DNA from 3 places in the Listeria rocourtiae subsp. hofi genome. Region 3 is predicted to be linked to each of the others. Evidence: riboswitches for the same ligand, from Rfam matches in the RefSeq annotation. Region 3 holds a riboswitch; each other region holds the start of a gene.
The links. A riboswitch is a leader RNA that binds a small molecule or an ion and turns the genes downstream of it on or off. The one in region 3 is predicted to bind S-adenosylmethionine.

Region 1: linked by a shared signal. The riboswitch ahead of R8925_RS07645 (methionine ABC transporter ATP-binding protein) and the one ahead of metK (methionine adenosyltransferase) in region 3 are both predicted to bind S-adenosylmethionine.
Region 2: linked by a shared signal. The riboswitch ahead of R8925_RS01215 (methionine ABC transporter ATP-binding protein) and the one ahead of metK (methionine adenosyltransferase) in region 3 are both predicted to bind S-adenosylmethionine.

Annotation. Positions count from the first base shown of each region.
Region 1 is NZ_CAUYTL010000013.1:38,194-42,628, reverse strand. It holds gene R8925_RS07655 (sensor histidine kinase) at 1-818, shown strand, start outside; gene R8925_RS07650 (D-alanyl-D-alanine carboxypeptidase family protein) at 958-1,794, shown strand; SAM riboswitch class I at 1,882-2,000, shown strand; gene R8925_RS07645 (methionine ABC transporter ATP-binding protein) at 2,097-3,119, shown strand; gene R8925_RS07640 (methionine ABC transporter permease) at 3,116-3,790, shown strand; gene R8925_RS07635 (MetQ/NlpA family ABC transporter substrate-binding protein) at 3,808-4,435, shown strand, end outside.
Region 2 is NZ_CAUYTL010000001.1:235,426-239,860, reverse strand. It holds gene R8925_RS01230 (HesB/YadR/YfhF family protein) at 69-371, shown strand; gene R8925_RS01225 (MBL fold metallo-hydrolase) at 585-1,697, shown strand; gene R8925_RS01220 (DUF3006 domain-containing protein) at 1,705-1,935, shown strand; SAM riboswitch class I at 2,006-2,115, shown strand; gene R8925_RS01215 (methionine ABC transporter ATP-binding protein) at 2,243-3,274, shown strand; gene R8925_RS01210 (methionine ABC transporter permease) at 3,258-3,908, shown strand; gene R8925_RS01205 (MetQ/NlpA family ABC transporter substrate-binding protein) at 4,123-4,435, shown strand, end outside.
Region 3 is NZ_CAUYTL010000018.1:37,595-42,029, forward strand. It holds gene R8925_RS09050 (carbonic anhydrase) at 1-722, opposite strand, end outside; gene metK (methionine adenosyltransferase) at 878-2,092, opposite strand; SAM riboswitch class I at 2,280-2,384, opposite strand; gene R8925_RS09060 (thiol-disulfide oxidoreductase DCC family protein) at 2,447-2,800, opposite strand; gene R8925_RS09065 (hypothetical protein) at 2,926-3,207, shown strand; gene R8925_RS09070 (DUF2584 domain-containing protein) at 3,262-3,504, opposite strand; gene ytkD (RNA deprotection pyrophosphohydrolase) at 3,510-3,986, opposite strand; gene yidD (membrane protein insertion efficiency factor YidD) at 4,065-4,322, shown strand.

The DNA.
Region 1 (4,435 bases), on a different contig from region 3:
GACAAATTAATATAGCCATTCTTCAAGATCAGCCTATGGAGCAGGATAGTTTGATTCCAGAGATTATACAGTTGGAGGAAAGCATCGAGAAAATGAGAGAACATCAGGCAAAACTGATTGAGCAAGAGCAAGAGGCGCAACAAGCTAAAAATGACTTAATCACAAATGTGTCGCATGATTTACGTACGCCGTTAACATCGATCTTGGGTTATTTAAGTTACATTCACGAGGATAGATACCGGGATGAGGTGGAGTTACGTCATTATACGGAACTTGTATACGGCAAGGCGCAAAGGTTGCATAAATTGATTGATGACTTGTTTGATTATACACGACTTGAAAGCACAGAATTTCATATTAAGGAAGACATGTTGGATATGGTGGAACTACTGCGCCAATTGGTTTCTGAGTATGAACGCTCTGCTGCGGAGAAAGAAGTGCGCATCGTTGAGATGTATGCTGTGGATAATCTGAAAGTCAAGGGTGATGGGATGCAGATTATGCGCTTGTTCGAGAATTTGTTTTCCAATGCGCTTCGATATGGTGCTTCTGGGAAGAAAATCGATATTAGTGCGAAAAAAGAAGCTGGAATGGCAATTATCGAGGTTTCGAATTATGGGACAGAGATACCGGCCAGTGACTTGCCACAATTGTTCGAGCGTTTTTATAAAGTAGACAAGAATCGGACAACGGTAGGAACTGGACTTGGTCTAGCGATTGCGAAGTCGATTGTTGAGCGCCATGGTGGATATGTTTTTGCAACGAGTAGAAAAGGAAAAACAACTTTTACGGTGAAATTGCCGATTAGTGAGCGTTAGTTTTGAGATTCAGCATATAAAATAATTTGTTTTCTTACAAAACTGTTATTTTAGGCGCTGAATCTTTACTTTTTCTTTCTAATTTCTTACCTTCCATTTTATTATTTTCAGGTAAGATGTATTAGGAGGAGGGGAAAAGATGAAAAAACAGACGCTTGTTCTAGTGTTAGCTTGCTTGACGATAGTTGCTATTTTAGTTTTTATATTTTTTATGAAGGATACACGTGCTAAGCCATTATTTGAGGCAACGAGTGCGCTTGTTGTTGATGCGAAAGAGGATAAAACGCTTTTGTCACAAAACGAGAATAAAGCTGTCCCAATTGCTAGTTTGACCAAATTAATGACGACTTATTTGATTTTAGAGGCGGTACATACAAAAAAACTCGCTTGGGATGAGATGCTATCCTTACGTTATTTGGATGATCCCCAGGCGGTGAGTCTTTACGCTAAAACGGGAGTAAAATACTACACGGCACAGGATTTATTTGCAGCGATGTTAATTATGTCGGCAAATGATGCTGCAGAAGCGCTCGCAAGTCAGGTTGATGAGAAGAACTTTGTAGACAAAATGAATGCAAAAGCGCACGAGTTCGGAATGTCAGATAAGACGCATTTTAGTAGTGCAAGTGGGCTAAATGAGGCTGGAGATATATCCGTATCAACGGCGGCTGATTTAATGATTTTGACGAAGCGATTACTAAAAGATTACCCAGAGGTGCTGGAAACGACATCGCGCTCGGAATATGTGATGCAAAAAGGGGATTCTATCCAGACGACAAATAAAGTGCTGGCAGATGGCCTTGTGCAAGGTATGGACGGCTTAAAGACAGGATATACAGATCAAGCCGGCTATTGCCTTATTGCAACGGCAGTTCAGAATGGTAAACGAATTATTTCGATTTCATTGGGTAGTAAAAATGAAAAAGAACGAATGAGCGATGCCCAAACATTGATCGATTTTGGTTTTTCAAAATAAATTCGCAATTGAATCTTGACAAATCCGACTAAAAACATGTAATATTAATAAACACAAGGCGCGCGAAATATGGACGCCTGAAAAATAATCTTATCAAGAGTGGTGGAGGGACATGCCCGAAGAAACCCAGCAACCTAAGTGGATGTTCGATGCATTCATTGCAAGGTGCTAATTCATACAGAGCGTTATGTTCTGAGAGATGAGAGAAAAGCGTAAATTATGTATGTAATTACACCTTTCTTCGCTCCAAGTAGCAAGAGAGGTTTTTTGTTTTTAGAAAAAGATTGAGGGTGGAGTTTACTTTGATAAGGCTTAAAAATGTTGCAAAGGATTACAAGGTTCGGAAAAATAATGTCAGAGCTGTAAACGATGTAAGTCTAGATATCGAGAAGGGTGAAATTTTCGGAGTTGTCGGATATTCGGGCGCTGGTAAAAGTACACTGATTCGAATGTTTAATGGTTTAGAGTTGCCAACAGAAGGCACAGTGGAAGTGGACGATTTATTTATTTCCAAAATTAGAGGGAGTAAACTGCGCAGGGCACGTCAGCAAATTGGAATGATTTTTCAACATTTTAATTTACTCTGGTCACGCACGGTATACGATAATATCGCTTTTCCTTTGGAGATTGCAGGAGTGCGTGGTGAGCAAAGACGTTTTCGAGTGAATGAGTTGATTCGGCTTGTCGGCTTGGAAGGAAAAGAAAATGCGTATCCGTCAGAATTAAGTGGTGGACAGAAGCAGCGTGTTGGGATTGCACGCGCGCTTGCAAATAACCCGAAAGTCTTGCTTTGTGACGAGGCAACATCAGCACTTGACCCTCAAACAACTGACGAAGTACTGGAACTATTGCTAGATATTAATCGTCGTCTGAATTTAACGATTATCGTGATTACACATGAAATGCACGTCATCCGCAAAATTTGCAATCGTGTAGCGGTCATGGAAGCTGGGCGCGTGGTTGAGCTTGGCGATGTGATTGAAGTTTTCCAACATCCGAAAGAGTCTGTGACGAAGCGTTTTGTACGTCAAGTAACGGAGTCAGATGAAACGGAAGAATTGATTCATCTGTTGCTGGAAAACTATTCAGAAGGTAAGCTTGTGAAGTTGCTTTTTGTTGGCGGGACAGCGACACAACCAATTATTTCGCAAGTGGCGCAAGATAATAAAGTGTTACTCAATATTTTACATGGGAACTTGACGCAAACACAAAATGGTGCGTATGGGACTTTATATATTCAAATTCAAGGTGAAGCGTCGCAAGTAGATGCCACAATCACTCGGTTACGCGAGCTTGAGATAGAAACGGAAGTGATTGAAGGATGAACGATTCTACAGGATATTTCGCAAATGTCGATTGGGACATGATGAAAACGGCCACAGAAGAGACGCTTTATATGACGCTAGTTTCTCTGGTAGCGGTCTTTATTTTAGGATTGGCTTTGGGGCTTGTTTTATTCTTGACGAACCGAAAAAAGGATGCGGGATCAAGGACGGCGTATTGGATAACAGCCATTTTGGTCAACGTGTTCCGCTCGATTCCATTTATTATTTTAATTGTGTTATTACTTCCGATGACAAAAACGCTTGTCGGTACGATTATTGGACCAAAGGCGGCACTACCAGCCTTGATTATTTCGGCGGCTCCATTTTATGCGCGCATGGTTGAAATTGCGTTTCGCGAGGTGGATAAGGGCGTTATCGAGGCAGCAAAAGCAATGGGTGCCAATTTATTCACAATCATTGGTAAGGTTTTGATTCCTGAAGCTTTGCCGGCGATTATTTCAGGTATTACGGTGACGGCGATTTCACTGGTTGGTTTCACGGCTATGGCAGGTGTTATCGGTGCAGGAGGGCTTGGGAATGCGGCTTATTTAGAAGGCTTCCAACGAGCGCAGCCGGCAGTCACATTAGTTGCGACTATTATTATTTTAATTATAGTATTTGTTTTCCAATTCATTGGGGACATCTTGACCAAATGGGTCGATAAACGATAGAAAAGGGGAGTTAATAGATGAAAAAAGTTTTATTAGGATTATTTACACTGACATTGGTATTAGTTTTAGCGGCTTGTGGCGGAGGTTCGAAAGATGACGCGAGTAGCGATAAAGGAACAACACTCGTTATCGGTGCTTCTAACTCACCACATGCTGTTATTTTAGAAAAAGCGAAACCTATCTTAGCAAAAAAAGGTATTAATCTAGATATTAAAAAATACACGGATTACGTTATGCCTAATGTGGCATTAGATGAAGGCGACTTGGATGCGAACTATTTCCAAACGATTCCTTACATGGAGCTTGAAATGAAGGAAAAAGGTTATAAATTCGTAAACATGGGTGGCATTCATATTGAGCCAATGGGCCTTTATTCTAAGAAAATTGATTCACTAGAAGATTTGCCGAAAAATGCCCAAGTGATTATGTCTAACAGTAAATCGGATTGGCCACGTGTGCTAGGAATTTTGGCTGATAATGGCGTGATTAAATTGAAAGATGGTGTGAAGCGCCAAGACGTGACGTTTGATGATATCGTAGAAAATCCGAAAAACATTAAGTTCAAGTATGATGTGGATGCTGGCTACTTGATGACAGCATATAACAACGAAGAAGGCGATATTGTTGCGATTAACTCGAATTTTG
Region 2 (4,435 bases), on a different contig from region 3:
AAACATGCGAAATGAGTAGATATCTGCTATTCTTGCAGTAATCGAAATAGGGAAGAGGAGTGATGACAATGCAAATCGAAGTAAGCGATCAAGCACAACATTGGTTCAGAAATGAGTTTAATACGACGGACGGTAATGGAATTAGACTATTCGCAAAATATGGTGGCTCTAACAGTTCCCTACATCCTGGGTTCTCTATCGGGTTAGTAGCTGAGAAACCGACAGAAATGGCATTGCAACACCAAATTGGCGATATTTTATTCTATGTTGAGGATCATGACTATTGGTACTTTAAAGACCATGATTGGATTATTGATTACAATCCGAAGAGCGAAGAAGTATCGTTCAAGTTCTTTGAGAAAGTAAAATAACTAAATGCGTGAGACGAAACTAAAAATAAGCAGATAAAATAAAGTAAGAGTCTTTGTATAAAACCATGTAAGAAAATGGTGCATATAAAGATTCTTGCTTATTTTCATTTTCGGGTCGTGTTTTATCTTTCCTAATCTCCCAACTTCTCGACAAAGTATTTACTCAGAGGGACGATTCTGCTATGCTAAAGTGTAGTGAATTGGGGAGTTGAGATTTTGAAAAAATTAGCAAAATGGAGCATTATTTTAGTCCTATTTATTGCTGGATGCTCGAATGGCACACAAACATCGAGCGTTACAGAAAACACACTAGAAGGCGCGAAATTTACCTTCTTTGATGTCGGGCAAGGGGATAGCACGCTTATTCAAGCGGACGATGGTACAACCGTTTTGATTGATACGGGGAGACATGACGATAATCGTATTTTGACGTATCTTGAAAAGGCGAATATCACCAAAATTGATTTGTTGTTATTGACGCACCCGCACTCAGATCATATCGGTAATGCGGATAAAGTAATCAAACAATATAAACCAAAAGAAATTTGGATGGATGGCCTCGTTTTTAATAGTTCCATTTATGAGCGCGTAATCGATGCTGCGCTAGCATCAGATGCTAAGTATAAAGAACCAAGGCGCGGTGAAAAAGCCACATTCGGCCCATTTGGAATTCAAGTTTTGAGCCCGGATAAACTTTCGGATAACGCAAACAATGACTCTATTGCGATTCGTTTAACGTACAAAGATATTGCCGCTATTTTTACTGGTGATGCTGAGAAATCGCGTGAGCGGGAAATGGTGGATAGCGGTCTTGATTTAGACGCGCAGATTCTTGATTTAGGCCACCACGGTTCGTCTACATCGAATCAACCTTATTTTTTAGATGCGGTCAAACCGGAAGTCGCGGTTTATTCTGCTGAGAAGGGCAATTCCTATGGGCATCCACATCGCGAAGTCATCCAATGGCTTAAAGATCGTGATATCAAGACATATGGAACTGATGTTGAAGGAACGGTAACAATTGAAACGGATGGCAAGCAAATTCATGTGGCAACAGAAAAATCAGGCACGCCACAACCAGGGAGCAATAATGGAAAACAAACAGCAGAAGAACCAGGAACATCAATTCCAGTACCTGAAACAATTAATATTAACACAGCAAACGCAGAAGAGTTACAATACCTTCCGAGTGTTGGGCCTGTATTAGCAGATAAGATTATTGCGGAAAGGCCGTACCGAACAATTGATGACCTGAAGAAAATAAACGGAATAGGCGATGGCATTGTTCGTCAAATTAAAGAACAAGGCAAAGCAACCGTAAAGTAGGTGAACCATGCGTAAAAAAGCAATTTTAGACCGTATCGAGGATGGGAAAGCCATTTTTCTTCTTGAGCCGGATCAGCAAATTTGGACCATCCCGCAAACGAAGTTACCTAACAATATTCATGAAGGTAGTTCCGTCCTCATCGAAGGAATGCAAATAACGCTAGATGTAAAAACAACCGCTGAAAATAAAGCGCGAATCGCGTCGAAATTAGAACAATTGCGCAACAAAAACAAATAACTTTTCCAAAAGTAGTTGACAGTATCCGAAATAAACGATATAGTTATAAAAAATAAATAACGACTTACACATTTTATCCAGAGAGGTGGAGGGATTTGGCCCTACGAAACCTCGGCAACAGATCATTTTTGATACTGTGCCAATTCCAACAAGCATTTCATTTTGCTTGGTAGATAAGATGAGACGACGAAGACTGCATTAATATGACTGTATAATTATTCGGTACATAGATGTTTGGACTAGGATCTCCTCTTATTCACTTAAGGGGAGATTTTTTTGTGTTAAGGCAACAAAGGGAGTGAATAGGATGATTGAATTCAAAAATGTAACAAAAACCTTCAAAAGTGGAGGCAAAGAAGTAACCGCATTAGAAGGTGTTAGCTTGACGATTGAAAAAGGCGACATATTTGGTGTTGTCGGTTTCAGTGGTGCTGGGAAAAGTACGTTGATTCGCACTGTGAATTTGCTTGAACGCCCCACAAAAGGCTCTGTAACTGTAGCAAGAACGGATTTAACGACATTGAAGCCTAAAGAACTTCGAGCAGAGCGAAAAAAGATTGGCATGATTTTTCAGCATTTTAATTTATTAAATTCCAAAACGGTTTTCGATAACATCGCGATACCACTAGCACTGATTCATACAAATCGAAAAGAACGAGAAAAAAGGGTACTGGAGTTGCTTCATTTTGTTGGCTTAGCAGATAAAGCAAAAAACTATCCCGATCAATTATCAGGTGGACAAAAGCAGCGTATTGGAATTGCACGAGCGCTCGCGACAAACCCAGATGTATTATTATGTGATGAGGCAACAAGCGCGCTAGATCCGGAAACAACAGGCGCGATTCTTGAACTGCTGCAAAAAATCAATAAAGAATACAATATTACAATCCTGCTTATCACGCATGAAATGTCGGTGATTCGTGAAATTTGTAATCGAGTAGCGGTTATGGAAGGTGGTCAAGTTATTGAAGAAGGCAAAGTATTCGATATTTTCTCAAATCCGCAGTCTCAAACTGCAAAAAACTTTGTCAAAACAGTTATCAATGACGACATCCCGGCGAGCGCTTGGAAGCTGATTCAGACCCATAATGCGACTGTTTGGAAATTTACATTTGTGGGTGAATCCTCAGGAAATCCACTACTCTCTAATATTGCGAAACAATTCGACGTCAATGTCAGCGTTTTAAGTGGGAATATTTCTGAAATTCAATCAATCGCTTTTGGTTATATGATTGTAGAAGTTACGGGTGAGGCTGAGGAAATAGCGAGAGCATTCGCCTATGCAACAACACAAAATGTCAAATTAGAGGAGGTTGGAGCAAATGGAAGTAACGTCTGAACAATTAAGCACAGCATTTATTGAAACGCTCTATATGGTTACTTGGTCGCTCTTGTTTGCCTGCCTTATTGGTATTCCACTTGGGGTTCTACTCGTTGTCACCCGAAAAGGTCATATTTTGCAAAATACGCTAATCTTTAATATTTTGAATCCGATTATTAATATTTTGCGTTCTGTCCCGTTCATCATTCTACTAGTGGCATTGATTCCTGTCACCCGCTTTATCGTTGATTCAAGCATTGGCGTCAAAGCAGCGATTGTCCCACTTGTTTTCTATGCTGGGCCTTATATTGCAAGACTTGTTGAAAACTCGCTTTTAGAGGTGGATCAGGGAATTATCGAGGCAGCTCAAGCAATGGGCGCAAATGCTTGGCAAATTATCTGGCGCTTTATGCTACCAGAAGGACTGAGCTCACTAGTTTTAACACTAACTACTGCGACAATTGGACTTGTAGGCGCTACTGCAATGGCGGGGGTTGTTGGAGCTGGCGGAATTGGGAACTTGGCGATTACCTATGGATATCAGCGTTATGATAACATTACGATGCTTGTTACAGTTATTATTTTGGTCGTTATTGTCCAGAGTGTTCAGTCTTTAGGGAACTTCATTTCTCGCAAAATTCGTCGCCGCTAGTGCCGGCGACGGCGAGAAAGGCTCATCTTCGCCGTTAAAGCCTGTGCTACGGTGCTCATGTACAGGTCGTACATTCCGCTCGTTGCTCGGATTTGCCTAGAATCTAAGCCTTTCTCGCCACCGCCTCGTTTGGTTGCTTAGTCAAAAAAGACTAGAAAATACGATTTTAAAGAATATAATAAATAAAACAAATAAAAATAAGGGAGTTTTTTGGATGAAGAAATTAATTTTAGTTTTAACGTTGGTATTGTTGGCTATTGTTGCTACTGCTTGTGGTGGTGGGGATGAGAAGGCTAGTGGAGATGAGAAGAACTTGGTGATTGGTGTCAGCGCTGGGGATCGTACATGGCCTGAAATTAAACGGATTGCTGCAAAAGACGGTATTACTATCGAATTGAAAGAGTTTAGCGACTATGTCTTGCCAAACCGCGCGCTTGCCGATGGAGACTTAGATGCGAATGCATTTCAAACAATTGCCTATTTTGACTCTTTTATTAAAGAGAATAAGTTAGATCTTGAGCCACTTG
Region 3 (4,435 bases):
TTGCCGTCGTAGTATTTGTTAAATTCTTCAATTTGTTCTTTGGAAACTTCTACCGGAGTTGACATGACGTACCATTCCACGTTTTCTGAAAGTGGTGGTGTTGTCAGTGATCCTAGGTAGTGATAGTATGATTTGTTTGTTGGTAGTAAAGCTGCTACATCAATCGGTTCGCTAACTGTTGTTTTTTCCCCTTTTTTAACATTGTTTAAAATGCTTTGGAATGCCGGATTTGCTTTTCCTTCTTTAAAGAAAACTCCAATAACTGCTAAACGACTATCTTGATGTTCATTTACAAAGTGAGCTTCGATTGGATAATGTTTACCATCAACTGTATGCTCACTTTCTGCGTGGAAATGAAATTGGTTCAATTCAAATTTACGACCGTTAATTGTTGCTTGCCCACCATCATCGACTTGGATGCTATGGCCATTATCTACTTCATCTGTTACTTTTTGATTATAATTTAATTCGATTGTACCTGCATCTTTCATTGGTTCTGTTTTTGCTGTTTCAATATTGATTGGGGATTGTGTATCTCCCGCTTCAAATTGCCACGCTTTTTGATCATGATAGTCTAGATGATCTTCATGTTTTGCTGCTGATTCTGTTTTTGCTGTTTTTTCTTCTTTTTTAGTATCGTTGCTCGCATCGCTATTACCACAACCTGCTACGAGGATAAGTGATGCCGCGATTGCTGAAGCTGCTAATAGTTTTGTTTTCATGTTGAAAACCCCTTTCATTAAGTAACTTAATTATTATATTATATAATGATTCATAAGTGTGTGTAGTTTTTGTGACAAAAATAGGCCTTTTTATACAAGAAAGCATCAAATATGTAAAAAACCTAGCTGGATTGGCTCCAAAGCTAGGCTTCTGTTTATGAATTTATATTTGCAGTTTCTAATAGAAATTCTTTCATATGTGGTGCTTTATCTATTTTTTCCCATGGTAAATCTAAATCCAATCTTCCAAAATGGCCGAATGCCGCTGTTTGACGATAAATCGGGCGACGTAAGTCAAGCATCTTGATGATTCCGGCTGGACGTAAATCAAAGAATTTATTTACAGCATCAATTAGATCTTGCTCACTGTATTGACTCGTTCCATATGTGTCTATAGAAATCGATACTGGATGAGCAACTCCGATAGCATAGGCCAACTGTACCTCTACCTTTTTAGCAAGACCAGCTGCAACGATATTTTTAGCAACGTAGCGGGCAGCATACGCTCCTGAACGGTCTACTTTTGTTGGGTCTTTACCTGAAAATGCACCTCCACCGTGACGAGCATAACCACCATATGTGTCTACAATGATTTTGCGACCTGTTAAACCTGCATCTCCTTGAGGTCCACCGATGACGAAGCGACCTGTTGGATTAATGAAGTACTTCGTTTCTGCATCGAGAAGTCGCGAATCAATGACTTCTTCAATGACTAGTTTATGCAAATCTGATGCAATTTGTTCCTGTGAAATATCTGGATGATGCTGTGTAGAAATAACTATCGTATCGATACGAATTGGTTGGTTATTATCATCATATTCCACGGTTACTTGTGTTTTAGCATCTGGGCGTAGGTAAGTGAGTATATTATTCTTCCGTAATTCCGCAATTTTACGTGAAAGTGCATGTGCTAGCGAGATTGGAAGTGGCATTAATTCCTCTGTCTCATCTGTTGCAAAGCCGAACATTAAGCCTTGGTCCCCCGCTCCAATAGCATCAATCGCTGCGTCTTCCGAACCATCGCGTGATTCTAAAGCGACATCAACACCTTGCGCGATATCTGGTGACTGCTCATCGATTGCCGTTAAAACAGCACATGTTTCTGCATCAAAACCATATTTTGCACGTGTGTACCCTATTTCCTTAATTGTATCACGCACAATTTTTGGAATGTCCACGTAAGTCGATGTTGTTATTTCTCCTGCTACAAGTACTAGCCCAGTCGTTACAGTCGTTTCACAAGCAACACGAGCATCAGCATCTTTCGTTAATATTGCATCCAAAATTGCATCTGATATTTGATCTGCAATTTTATCTGGATGTCCATCAGAAACAGATTCTGACGTAAATAAATGACGGTTTCTTGCCATTCTTTATTTCCTCCTTTTTCTTCTCCATCGCGAAGTGGTTTGCAAAAATGCGAACTTATCGTCTGTTTCCTTCTAGTCTCGTTCACGCTTTATATGACATGACTCATGCCATGTCAACAAAAAACCTTCTCCCTATTTGCCAATTGCACGCGGAATAGAGAGAAGGTTATTATTTACAATACCTTCGCTCTCATCGATCAGGAATTCACTTCCTGCCACAGGTTAGCACCTTACAATATTTGTAGGTTGCCGGGTTTCAAAGGGCCAGTCCCTCTACCGCTCTGGATAAGAGTTTAATTTAGTTTTCACGTTATTGTAACATATTTCAGCTTTATTGTCACGCACAAAAATTTTTCATGTTTGCTCCTGCTTCTTTTTTCGAATATCACATGTTCTATTGTCTGCAACAACACTATATCCAAAACGGCCTGCTGGTTTTAGAAATGGTAAATACATGATGAGTCCAATCAAGCCGGTTAGTGGAAAACGCAATAGCATCCTACGAATCGCAAAAAAACCTTTTTTCGCATCACCATTCGGGGTAATGAGATGAATTTCGCGCATTAGTTCCTCTTGCGTAAACCCAGTGTTCTCTGATTCTTGAAGCGGTTTCCATTCAATGACATGCATCCAATCCAGCTTTTCAAAGAGTCGTTTTGTCGCCTTACAGAATCGGCAGTTTTGATCGTATAGAACAATATCCTTCATCCTATTTCAGCTCCTTAGATTATGTTTCCTGTTTACCATTCTCCCTAAACTATGTTAAAATGAACTTTATACATTGGGATTTCCCACATTGTATGAATGCTTGGTTCACCAAAGGAGAAGAAACTATGATATTTTCAACGTTAACTTTGATTATTTTTGCGATTTTTATTATCGCTGTGTGCATTTTTGAATTTATTTTAAAATGGCGCTGGTTCAAGTACTTTTTAGCAACAATAGGCTTGATTGCAAGCGCAGTTATATTCTTTATTAGTTTTTACAGTGGCGGGGTTGCACAGGCTGAGATTGCGATTGCTATTTTTATCGCTACACTTGGAGAGTATATTTTCTCCTTGATTATTAGCATTGTCGCTTGGATTCGTCGGATGTCAAATAAAACAAATGCCTAAGTAACTATTAAAAAAGTTGAGCCTTGCACCGCTTAGGCTCAACTTTTTTGTCGTTTAATTACTGGAATTCAAGGATATTAGCTCGTATGTAATAATCGTCTTATTGTCCTCCCAAATTAGTTTTAGGGGCACAGCAATACCGTTTGTCTCACTTTCTTTTGTCGTCCGAACTTCTACTGGAACATCAATCGGATAAATCCGGTATCCAGCCTTTTCCAACTCGAAAAAATTATCTGAAACCCGCTTTTCCTTTCCCTTTGTTACAATCATTGTATTGACTTCTAATGGCATTCCCATGCTTATTACCTCCAATTATTCATTTTTAGTTGGCGCATCGCTTCTTGAATCACGACTTGCATCCCTTCATCCTGCATAAAAAAACTGAACTGTTTTTGCTGAACGATATTCGCTAAATCCCCAGCTATCAAGGTCGGACCAAATGTTTCCATATAATCGACTTGGTTCACAAAATCGGTGACATTCGCTAAGTAAACTCGTTTGCTAAAAGTTCTTTCTGCGGTCTTTACTTCATATTGCGCTACAATATGTAAGCTATCTAGTTTCGCACCGGTTTCTTCCATTGTTTCGCGTCTTGCAGTTTCCTCGTTTGACTCTCCTGACTCGCCTTTACCGCCAGGAAATTCAATACCGCGGGCTTTATGCGTTGTAAACAGCCAAGCATCGTGAAATTTTGCAATTACGAGTACGTCATCTGCTTCTTCTAGTACATCAAATGAAATAGATACATCATTCCCAAGCAAATCTTGATACGTATACATGCTTATTCCCTTTCTTTTTCCCAGATTTGTGGTACGATAAAAGTGTTAAAAATTCTAAAGGTGAAGGTGAGTTGCAAAATGAAGAAAATAATGTTAGGCGGTATTCGTCTTTATCGCAAATATATTTCACCACTTAAACCTGGAACGTGTAGATTTTATCCCACTTGTTCGCAATATGGTATGGAGGCTATAACGGAGCACGGTGCTTTAAAAGGCGGTTGGTTAACGATTAAGCGAATTTCTAAATGCCATCCCTTCCATAAAGGTGGTGTGGATTTAGTACCTACAAAATGCGATCACAAAGACCATCATCACCATCATTATAGTGAAAAATAGAGTCCAGTGCAAGGATTCGGCGCGTCGATATTTCGTAGCTTTTTCAAAGTTTATTTTTTCACCGCTCCTTTATTAACAAAATCCTTGCCTTTTCTTACTATATGGGTTATTAT